Regions from separate parts of the Pedococcus sp. P3_C7 genome, predicted to be linked through region 1. Evidence: riboswitches for the same ligand, from Rfam matches in the RefSeq annotation. Region 1 holds a riboswitch; the other holds the start of a gene.
What was found. Region 1 has a riboswitch for S-adenosylmethionine ahead of AC1DS4_RS18230 (bifunctional o-acetylhomoserine/o-acetylserine sulfhydrylase). Riboswitches for the same ligand answer to the same signal wherever they lie in the genome.

Region 1 (5,616 bases):
CAAGGCCGGCACCTCGGCGTCCGCCCCGAGTGACCCGGCCAGGACCGGCGACAGAGAGGCGCCGAACCCGCGGTCGTCCGGCAAGGGCGTCAAGACCGGCGGCTGACGGTCCCCGACCGGCGAACGACCACGACGGGGTGCTCGCGTAGGCTTCCCGCCGTGCTCCTCCCGCTGACCGTCGTCGTGCTCGTGGCGGCGGTGTGCCTGATGGCCGTCGCCGCCTGGTATGCCGCGCGCAGCCGGCTCGTCGACGACCGCCTCCTGCTCGTGGCCGGGGTGACCGAGCTGGGCCTCCTGGTGCAGCTGGTGGTCTGCCTCGTCCATCTCGGGCGGGTACCCGGTGGCGGCGCCGAACAGGCGACGTTCGCGGCCTATGCGATCACGCTTCCCTTCGTGCCGCCGGCGGCACTGTTCCTCGCGCTGAAGGAGAAGACCCGCTGGGCGATGGGGGTCGTCGCCGTCGGGGCGTTCGGCGTCGCGGTCATGACCGCTCGACTCCAACAGATCTGGAACCTCCGTGGCTGAGACCCCGTCCGCCCCTTCGACCCGATCGGGACCCGGCGTGGTCCTCGTCGCGGTCTACGGTCTGCTCGCTCTCGCGGCCACCGGCCGTTCGGTGCTGCAGATCTCCGAGTACTTCTCGAGGGCGCCGCTGGCCTATGTCCTGTCGGCGCTTGCGGCGGTCAACTACGTCGTGGCGACGGTCGCGCTGGCGCGCGGCGACCTCACGTCGCGCCGCGTCGCGCTGGTGGCGATCAGCGTCGAGCTGGCAGGCGTGCTCATCGTGGGTCTGGCGTCCTACCTGGCCACGGACGCCTTCCCCGACAAGACGGTGTGGTCGCACTTCGGGTCCGGCTACGGCTTCGTGCCACTGGTGCTGCCGGTGCTCGGCCTGCTCTGGTTGCGGCGCACCCGTCCCAGCTGAGAGCTGGTCGGTGGCCTTGGCCGACCGCTAGTCCGTGGCTGTGTCCACCGGCTCGTCGACTGGCTCGAGGACGAACACGGGGATCAGCCGGTCGGTCTTGACCTGGTAGTCGGCGTAGGGCGGGAACGCCTCGACGCACCGCGGCCACCACTCCTCGCGCTCGGCGCCCTCGAGCTCGCGGGCCCGGACCGTCCACGTGCGGTCGTCGTCCTGGAGGTCGAGGACCGGGTTCTTGCGGATGTTGGCGTACCACTTGGGGTGCTCCGGCGCGCCACCCTTGCTCGCCACCGCGGCATACACACCGTCGTGCTCGACGCGCATCAACGGCACCTTTCGCACCTTGCCGGAGAGGCCGAGCATGGTCAGCATCACGACCCGTCGACCCTGGATGGCGACCGCACGGGTCGTCCCGGCGGCCTCGATCTGCTCGACCTGCGTCCGGACCCAGCCGGTGGGGCTGGCGACGTACTCACCAACAATGCTCATGGGTCCATCACAACACGAACCGGCACATCTCGGGTGGAGGGGTCGAGCAGGCGGGTCGGCTCGGTGGGAGCTGTCGGGCGCCGAGGATCCGGCGCACAGGCGGCTGTGGACAACTCCGGGAGGCGTCCCACGACCGACCTACCCTCGGACCCATGACCCGGATCGAGGTGAACTCCGACACCATCGTGGCGCTGGGCGCTTCCCTGCGGGAGGTGGCCGACGACCTCCTCTGGCAGGCGGTGCGCAGCTCGGAGCAGACCTGGGCGCTGGGCCCCGGCGACAGCGCCGGAGCCCTCGCTTCGGTGCTGGGTGACTTCGAGCACCAACGTCACGTGATCGGCCGCGCGCTCGAGGACCTCGCGGCCGCGACGGCGCTGGCCGGGCGGCTGTACGCCGACGTCGAGAGCACGAGCGCCGCCGCCTTCGACGGTGGCCCGGGATGACGATCCTGAGGCCGCTGTCGGGTGATCCCGGCACGGTGCGCGCACTCGCCGACCGGCTGGCCGGGCAGGGCGAGCTGCTGCTGGCCCTGGCGAGCACCGTGCGAAGCCTCGGCGACCCGAGCAGGACGACCTGGGAGGGGCCGGGCGGCGCCGCCTTCGGCGCTCGGTCCCGCACCGCGGCCTCGCTCCTGGTCTCGGTGGGGCGTCGCTACGCGGTGTCCGCGGTGGCCCTGCGGCCCCTTGCCGCAGCTCTGGCGGAGGCGCAGCACGACGCCTCCTGGGCGGTGACGACGCACGCGGAGGCCTGGCAGCTCGCGGTCACCCTGGGCAACCGGCGGGTGACGGCGCAGGAGAGCGCGGACCCGACTCAGCGTGCGGTCGCCGCGGACGTGCACCGCAAGGAGCTGGAGCAGCTCGAGCTCGTCCAGATCGCCGAACGCCGCCATGCCGCAGCCTGGCAACGGTTTGCCGAGGCGGACCGCCGGTGCGCCTCGGTTCTGCACCAGCTCGTCCAGGACGGCCTCGACGACTCACGGATGTACGACTCGCTGACGGGGCTCAGTCGTGGGGCCGGCGTGCTCGGGAGCGCGGCAGGGGGCGTGGCGATGGCTCCTACGCCGCCGTCCAAGGCGCTGGGGGTCGTCGCCGGGGCGTGCGACGGACTCCAGCTGACGGCAGACGTGGCGGTCAAGGTCGGCTACGGCGACGGGGACTGGGGCCGCATCGGCGTGGGCGCCGCCCTGTCGGTCACCGGCGCCGCGTCCGGCGTGCTCAAGCGGGGCGCCCTGGCGACGAACCCCGCGGCCCTGGCGAGCCCGACGAGGACGGCGCGACGCTCGCTGCGCTTCGGCACGGCTCAACGCCTCCGGCTCGCGACGGCCGAGGAGCTTCGCCGCGCCGGTCGAGCCGAGTACCAGCCCGACGCCCGCACGTTCCGCACGTTCCGCGCGACCCGGTCGCCGGGCTCGCCGACCGCGACGGCGCACTGGGTGGCCGAGCAGGTCGCGGGACGTGCACGCGTCCTCGTGCGCAACAAGTGGCTCGACGACCTCGCCCTGGTGACCCGCGACCCCGACCGGTCGCGGACGATGTTCGTCACCGGCCTCGCGGCCGAGGCGACCGCGGCGGGTCTGGGGGCCGTCGGCACCGGGCGCGACCTGTACGCCCGACACGACGGGGACCTGGCGATGCGGACCCGCGACGCCACCGATGCGCGCGGCACCACCCCCGATCCCGACCCACGTCCCGGCGCTCGCTGACCCGCCGTTCGTGCGTCCGCCATGAGAGATGGGTATGCCGCCCGCTCACCTCCCCGGCGTAGCCTCGGCCCAGGTCATGAGTGCCAGCGACAAGCCCCGGCTCGCTGGCCGGCAACCCTCCTCCGCGGTGGGGTGCCCCGGGTGAAGACCTGGCGGGCGGCGCAGTCGCCGTCCGCAAGCGCGGGAGACCCACCACGTGTCCCGCACCGTTCCGGCGGTGGCATCAGTGATCACAGGACCTCGGGAGCTCGAACCTCCCCTTCACAGGCACCTCGACCACCCGCTCCGCCGGTGACGGGCCCCCGATCCGTGCCACGCGGCATACGAGAGTGAAGGACACCGAGATGAGCTCCACCAACTGGTCGTTCGAGACCCGGCAGGTCCACGTCGGGCAGGAGCCGGACGCCGCCACCGGCGCTCGCGCCCTGCCGATCTACCAGACGACGTCCTACGTCTTCAAGGACACCGAACACGCGGCAAACCTGTTTGCCCTCAAGGAGTTCGGCAACATCTACACCCGCATCATGAACCCGACCCAGGACGCTGTCGAGCAGCGAGTCGCGTCGCTCGAGGGCGGGGTCGGGGCGCTGCTGGTCGCCTCGGGACAGGCCGCCGAGACCCTGGCCATCCTCAACATCGCCGAGGCGGGGGACCACGTCGTGGCGAGCCCGAGCCTGTACGGCGGCACCTTCAACCTGCTCAAGCACACCCTCCCCAAGTTCGGGATCGAGGTGGGCTTCGTCGAGGACCCCAACGACCTGGAGTCCTGGAGGGCCGCCGTCCGGCCCAACACCAAGCTGTTCTTCGGCGAGACGATCTCCAACCCGAAGTCGGAGGTGCTCGACATCGAGGGCGTCGCGGCCGTCGCCCACGAGGCCGGAGTGCCGCTCGTCGTGGACAACACGATCGCGACGCCCTACCTCATCCGTCCGCTGGAGTGGGGAGCCGACATCGTCGTGCACTCGGCGACCAAGTACCTCGGTGGTCACGGCACGTCGATCGCGGGGGTGATCGTCGACGGGGGCACGTTCGACTTCGGGGCCGACCCCGACAAGTTCCCCAACTACAACACCCCGGAGGAGAGCTACCACGGGCTGGTGTTCGCGCGGGACCTCGGCGTGGGGAGTGCCTTCGGCGCCAACCTCGCGTTCATCCTCAAGGCGCGCGTCCAGCTGCTGCGCGACCTTGGTCCCGCGATCGCACCGTTCAACGCCTTCCTCATCGCCCAGGGCATCGAGACGCTGAGCCTGCGCATCGAGCGGCACCTGGAGAACACGCACAAGGTGGCGGCGTTCCTCCAGCAGCACGAGCAGGTCGAGCAGGTCGTGTGGGCCTCACTGCCGGACCACGAGTCGTACGCGAAGGCAACGAAGTACACGCCGCGGGGTGCTGGGGCGGTGCTGGCGTTCGAGATCGCCGGCGGCGTCGAAGCGGGGCGACGGTTCGTCGAGTCCCTCGTGCTGCACAGCCACGTCGCCAACATCGGTGACGTGCGCTCGCTCGCGATCCACCCGGCGTCCACGACCCACTCCCAGGGCCCGGACGGCGATCGTCTCAAGGCTGGGGTGACGCCCGGGCTGGTGCGCCTCGCCGTGGGCATCGAGCACATCGACGACATCGTTGCCGACCTGGAGCAGGGCTTCATCGCGGCCAAGGGCGTCTGAGCCGACTGCTGACACCTGCGTCCGACCGAACACGTCGAATGCAGGTGTCAGCCGGCGGCCGCGGGGGGATACTGGGGCATGGCTTCGCACCCGGGGCCCGTGACGCTCCACCTGCACGTCCACACGGTCCACCTTCCACACCAGGTCGCACCGCTTCTGCTCGTCGCGGTCGTGACGGTCCTTGCCGTCGTCCTCGTGCTGGTGACCGTCTCAGGCGGTGGGGCAATCCTGGCTCCCGACCAGCTCCCGAACCCGCGCAACCTGACGACACTGGTGCGCTGAGCAGACGCAGGGGTGGCTGGGGCTCACCCGTATGATTTCGCCCGTGTCCTCCGAGCAGCGGTCCCGGTCTCGGCGGCCACGTCGGGCGGGCCCACCTCGGCCCGTGCGCGTACCGCCGCCCGTGCCGGAGCTCAAGTACCCGCCGGACCTGCCGGTCGTCACGCGCAAGGACGACATCGCCGCCGCGATCCGCGACCACCAGGTCGTCATCGTCGCGGGTGAGACGGGCTCGGGCAAGACCACCCAGCTGCCCAAGATCTGCCTCGAGGTGGGGCGCGGGCAGGCCGGACTGATCGGGCACACCCAGCCGCGACGCATCGCAGCCCGCTCGGTCGCCGAGCGGATCGCCGAGGAGCTCGAGGTGGAGCTCGGCGGCGCGATCGGCTACCAGGTGCGATTCACCGACCAGAGCAGCGACTCCACCCTCGTCAAGGTGATGACCGACGGCATCCTCCTCAACGAGATGCAGAGAGACCGGTTGCTGCGCAAGTACGACACGATCATCATCGACGAGGCGCACGAGCGGTCGCTCAACATCGACTTCATCCTCGGCTACC
Region 2 (5,616 bases), on a different contig from region 1:
CGCAAGGGCGACCTCGTCCGTCCGCTCGACACCCGTGTCGTCAGGATCCGCCGCCTGTCCGTCGAACACCGGCTCCATCTCGGGCACCTCGTCCCCACGCATGAGCGCCAAGGTCATGGGCAGGTCGTCGAGCTTGATCAGCACGTCGCGCGCCTTGGAACCCTCGGACGGACCCACCACCCCGCGGGACTCGAGCAGGTCCATGAGCCGACCTGCCTTGGCGAACCCGACGCGCAGCTTGCGCTGGAGCATCGACGTCGAGCCGAACTGGGTCGTCACGACGAGCTCGGTGGCCTGGAGCAGCAGCTCGAGGTCGTCGCCGATGTCGTCGTCCACCTGCTTCTTGGCCGCCACCACGGTGACGTCGTCGCGGTAGCTGGGCTTGAGCTGGCCGGTCACGTGCTTGACGACCTGCTGGATCTCGGACTCGGTGACCCACGCACCCTGGACGCGCATCGTCTTGGAGGAGCCCATCGGCAGGAACAGCGCATCGCCCTGACCGATCAGCTTCTCGGCACCGGGCTGGTCGAGCACGACCCGGCTGTCTGCCAGCGACGAGGTCGCGAACGCCATCCGCGACGGCACGTTGGCCTTGATGAGGCCGGTGACGACGTCGACGGACGGGCGCTGGGTCGCCAGCACCAGGTGGATGCCCGCGGCCCGTGCCAGCTGCGTGATCCGGACGATCGACTCCTCGACGTCCCGGGGCGCGACCATCATCAGGTCGGCGAGCTCGTCGACGATGACCAGCAGGTACGGGTACGGGTGGATGACCCGCTCCGAGCCCGCCAGCGGCTTGACCTTGCCCGCCTTGACCGCCTTGTTGAAGTCGTCGATGTGCTTGAAACCGAACTGCGCGAGGTCGTCGTAGCGCGTGTCCATCTCACGCACCACCCAGGCGAGCGCCTCGGCGGCCTTCTTGGGGTTCGTGATGATCGGCGTGATGAGGTGCGGGATCCCCTCGTATGCCGTGAGCTCCACCCGCTTGGGGTCGACCAGGACCATGCGCACCTCGTCGGGCGTGGCCCGCATGAGGATCGAGGTGATCATCGAGTTGACGAAGCTGGACTTGCCCGCGCCGGTGGCGCCCGCGACGAGCAGGTGCGGCATCTTGGCGAGGTTGGCGATGACGTAGCCGCCCTCGACGTCCTTGCCGACGCCCATCACCATCGGGTGCTCGTTGCCCCGCGCTGCCTGGCTGCGGAGCACGTCGCCGAGGCTGACCTTCTCGCGGTCGGCGTTGGGGATCTCGATGCCGATCGCGGACTTGCCCGGGATCGGCGACAGGATGCGGACGTCGGCCGAGGCCACGGCATACGCGATGTTCTTGGAGAGCGCGGTGACGCGCTCGACCTTGGTGCCACGGCCGAGCTCGACCTCGTAGCGGGTGACCGTCGGTCCACGGCTGAAGCCGGTGACCTGGGCATCGATGTCGAACTGCTCGAGCACCTGGCTCAGCGACTCGACCACGCGGTCGTTCGCGGCACTGCGGGTCTTGTGCGGGGAACCCGGCTCAAGGATGGCGTTGTCGGGCAACGTGTAGGTGATGTCGCCGGCGAGCGCGAGCTGCTCGACTCGCTGTGGCAGCGGGGTCGTCGGGGGCGCCTCGAGGGCGGCCTTGACCTCGATGGCCGGGCCCTTGGCGGGCGAGGTGGTTTCGGCAGTCGCCGAAGGGGCCAGAACGCCGGGCGAGGTGGGGCGCTTCTCGCCGGGGCGGAACCGCCGACCGTCGGGTGCCACGAGAGCGGCCTGCTCGAACGCCTCGTCCCCCTCGAGCGGACCCTCCGGGTCGATCACGCGGCGACGACGCCTGGGCTTGTCCTCGACCGCGTCGGCGAGCGGGTCCTTCCCGGCGTCGACCGTCCCCCGGTGGAGGAGGTGGTCGCGCAGCTCGGCGAGGCGGGTGGGGACCATGTGCACGGGCGTCGCGGTCATCACCAGGAGGCCGAAGAAGCCCACCATCAACAGGATCGGCACGGTGCCGTAGACCGACACCGCCGCCTCGAGCGGGCTGGATGCCAGGAACCCGATGATGCCGCCACCGTCACGCATCCCGTCGGCGCCCTGGGGCGGGGTGGGGATGTCGGCGGCGACGTGGGCCAACCCCGAGGCGGCGAAGGCGAGCGCGCCGAGACCGACACCGAGGCGGGAGTTGGCCGAGTCCTCTTGCGGCGCGCGCAGGAAGCGGATGCCCAGGAAGAGCAGGGCGAGCGGCACGGCATAGGCGACGCGTCCGAAGGTGCCTGCGACGACGGCGTGCACGACGTCGCCGAGGGCGCCCTCGAAGGCCCACCACTCCCGGGCGGCGACGAGGATCGACAGTCCGATGAGGAAGAAGCCGAGCCCGTCACGTCGGTGCTCGGGCTCGAGCTCACGGGCGCTGGTGCCGACCCGGCGCACCGCGCCGCCGGCCACGTGTGCCATGCCCATCCAGGTGCCGCGGACCGCGCGCAGGGGCAGCGGCAGTCCGCCACCGCTGGCCTTGCCACGCGCTGGGGACTTGCGGGGTGTGCTGCTCTTGCGGTTGGCGGGGCGTGTTGCGGTGCCCCGGCTCCCCGACGAGCGCGACCCTGCATTTGATCGTGCTGGGGTGGACGGACGTGTCGCCATGCTCCGCAGGCTACGCGAAGGTCACACGGGACACACGCGTCACACGCGTTCCACCCGCAGGCAATGTGTCCGGATCGCCCTGGCCCGAACGGCCGAGTTGCCCTCCCCGATCGGGTACGAAGGGCAGGTAGCCCTTACCAGGGCGCACGCCCGGTGGGACGCTGGGCCTTGCGTCTGGCGGGGCCTGTGCCGACGACCAGCAGTGGTCGTCGGCACAGGCGCGCACAGGGGGAAGGGTCGCGTGGGGACGGCGATGCCGACCCGCCCCGCCAGATCGCTCGGCCCTGCCTCCGGCCACCTGGCGGTCACGGACTTCCGCCATCTCAGATCGCGGGAACCCACGCCCACGTGCTGGATCCCGCTCGACCCGTGCCGCTACCCTCGACGACAGGTCATGAGTGTCAGCGCACAGCCCCGGCTTGCTGACCAGCAACCCTCCTCCGCGGTGGGGTGCTCCGGGTGACGACCGGGCCGACTGCACCCGCAGCCGGCAAGCGCGGACTCGGGAGCTCTCGGGTCCCACCCGGACCAGGAGCTCTACCCATGTCGATCGCGAGCACCCCGCCACCAGCCTTCCGTCGCAGCGCCCCCCTCGCGCACGCCCGCACCCAGAGCCACCTCCGCCCTGTTCCCGATGCCCGGTCACTGGGCGAGGTCGGCCCGCTGCCCGCGGTCGTGTCGGAGTCGCTGCTCGTGCCGACGCTGGACGGGGCCGTGGACTACGCCAACTTCGACCACGCGGCGTCCACGCCGGCGCTGGTCAGCGTCAAGAAGGCCGTCGACACGGCGGTGCGCACCTACTCCTCGGTCCACCGCGGCAATGGCTGGGCCTCCCGGGTGACCTCGTCCTGGTACGAGCAGGCGCGGGCCGAGGTGCGGTCGTTCGTCGGGGCACGCGAGGGCGACGAGGTCGTCTTCACCCGCAACAGCACCGACTCGTTCAATCTCCTGGCGCGATGTCTGCCGCGCCACACGCAGGTCTTCGTCTTCGAGTCCGAGCACCACGCCGCGCTTCTGCCGTGGCCCCACCAGCGCACCCACCGGCTTCCGGTCCCCGGCAGCATCAGCGACGCGAGGGCGCTCCTGCGGACTGCGCTTCGCGACCACCCCGGCCGCCATCGGTTGGTCGTGCTCGCCGGCGCCTCCAACGTCACGGGAGAGATCTGGCCGGTCCGCGAGCTGGCGGCGATCGCCCGCCAGGCGGGCGCGAGGGTGGTCCTCGACGCCGCGCAGTACGCCCCCCACCGCCGCGTGGACCTGGACGACCTCGGTGTCGACTACGCCGTGCTGTCCGGCCACAAGCTGTACGCACCGTTCGGCACGGGAGTCCTGGCAGGCCGGGCGGACTGGCTCGACGCTGCGGCGCCCTACCTCGCCGGCGGCGGCGCCACCAAGTCCGTGACCGAGCGCGCAGTCGTGTGGCAGAAGGGGGCCGCACGCCACGAGGGCGGCAGTCCCAACGTCATCGGCGCGATCGCCCTCGCTGCCGCGTGCCATGCCCTGCGGGCGCACGCGGACGCGGTGGAGGAGCACGAGCGCACGCTGGGCCAGCGTCTGCTCGACGGTCTGGCCGCCATCGACGGCGTGCAGACCTACTCCCTCTTCAGCCCGGACCACGAGCGCGTTGCCGTGGCGACCTTCACCATCGACGGGGTCGACTCGTCACTGGTGTCCGCGGCCCTGTCGGCCGAGCACGGCATCGGGGTCCGGGACGGCAAGTTCTGTGCGCACCTGTGCGTCGACGCCCTGCTCGACGACCCCCACGCCGTGGGGTCCACGACCGCCGTCCGCGCCAGTGTCGGGCTGGCCACGACCGCTGAGCACGTCGAGCGGTTGCTGTCAGCCGTGGCCGAGCTCGCCGAGCACGGACCCCGCGCCGACTACGTCAACGGACCGCAGGGGTGGTTGCCGGTCGGCGACCCGCGCGCGCTCGACCTCGCGCGCCCCTGGTAGCCGCCCCCGCGGCATACCCGAGCCCCACCTGCCGCACCTTTATCGGGTGACCCGATAAAGGTGCGCTTCACCCGGAAACGGTTCTCGGGTGAAGCGCGCCCTTCTCGGGTGGAGCAGGCGCAGGCTAGGCTTGGATGACGACCGGGATGATCATCGGGCGGCGACGGATCTTGCCGCCGACCCAGCCACCGATCGCGCGACGCATGACCTGCTCGAGCTGGTGGGAGTCGGTGACGCCGTTGCCGGTGGCCTCGGCGAGCGCCTGTTCGATCTTGGGCCGCACCTGGCTGAAGATCTCGTCGTCCTCGGCGAAACCCCGGGCCTGGATCTCCGGTCCCGCGGCGATCTTGCCCGTGGCGGAGTCGATCACGACGATGACCGAGATGAACCCCTCGTCACGCAGGATCCGGCGGTCCTTGAGCAGCGCCTCGTCGAACTCACCCACCGAGGACCCGTCGACGTAGACGTAGCCGCACGGGACCGCCCCGACGATGCGCGCGACGCCGTCGACGAGGTCGACGACCACGCCGTCCTCGGCCAGCACGACCTGTTCGCGCGGCACACCGGTCTGGACCGCGAGCTCGGCGTTGGCGACGAGGTGTCGCCACTCGCCGTGCACCGGCATCACGTTGCGGGGCTTGACGATGTTGTAGCAGTAGAGCAGCTCACCGGCGCTGGCGTGGCCGGAGACGTGCACCTTGGCGTTGCCCTTGTGCACGACGTTGACACCGAGCCGCATGAGGCCGTTGATGATGCGGTAGACGGCGTTCTCGTTGCCGGGGATGAGCGACGAGGCCATCAGGACCGTGTCGCCCTCTCCCACGTCGATGCGGTGGTCACGGTTGGCCATCCGCGACAGGGCCGCCATCGGCTCGCCCTGCGACCCCGTGCAGATCAGGACGACCTTGTCGTCGGGGAACTTGTCGAGCTTCTTGACGTCGACGAGCACGCCGTCGGGCACGTGGAGGTACCCCAGCTCGGCGGCGATCCCCATGTTGCGCACCATCGACCGGCCCACCATGGCGACCTTGCGGCCGGCCGTCTCGGCGGCGT

Region 2: linked by a shared signal. The riboswitch ahead of AC1DS4_RS00505 (aminotransferase class V-fold PLP-dependent enzyme) and the one ahead of AC1DS4_RS18230 (bifunctional o-acetylhomoserine/o-acetylserine sulfhydrylase) in region 1 are both predicted to bind S-adenosylmethionine.

What each region holds. Positions count from the first base shown of each region.
Region 1 covers NZ_JBFUHC010000013.1:150,006-155,621, forward strand. Annotated here, with positions in the region: gene AC1DS4_RS18200 (RNA polymerase sigma factor) at 1-106, shown strand, start outside; gene AC1DS4_RS18205 (hypothetical protein) at 160-525, shown strand; gene AC1DS4_RS18210 (hypothetical protein) at 518-925, shown strand; gene AC1DS4_RS18215 (nitroreductase family deazaflavin-dependent oxidoreductase) at 953-1,411, opposite strand; gene AC1DS4_RS18220 (hypothetical protein) at 1,564-1,854, shown strand; gene AC1DS4_RS18225 (hypothetical protein) at 1,851-3,113, shown strand; SAM riboswitch class IV at 3,186-3,300, shown strand; gene AC1DS4_RS18230 (bifunctional o-acetylhomoserine/o-acetylserine sulfhydrylase) at 3,458-4,777, shown strand; gene AC1DS4_RS18235 (hypothetical protein) at 4,856-5,059, shown strand; gene hrpA (ATP-dependent RNA helicase HrpA) at 5,091-5,616, shown strand, end outside.
Region 2 covers NZ_JBFUHC010000001.1:105,888-111,503, reverse strand. Annotated here, with positions in the region: gene AC1DS4_RS00510 (FtsK/SpoIIIE family DNA translocase) at 1-2,610, opposite strand, end outside; SAM riboswitch class IV at 3,001-3,113, shown strand; gene AC1DS4_RS00505 (aminotransferase class V-fold PLP-dependent enzyme) at 3,154-4,563, shown strand; gene AC1DS4_RS00500 (ribonuclease J) at 4,688-5,616, opposite strand, start outside.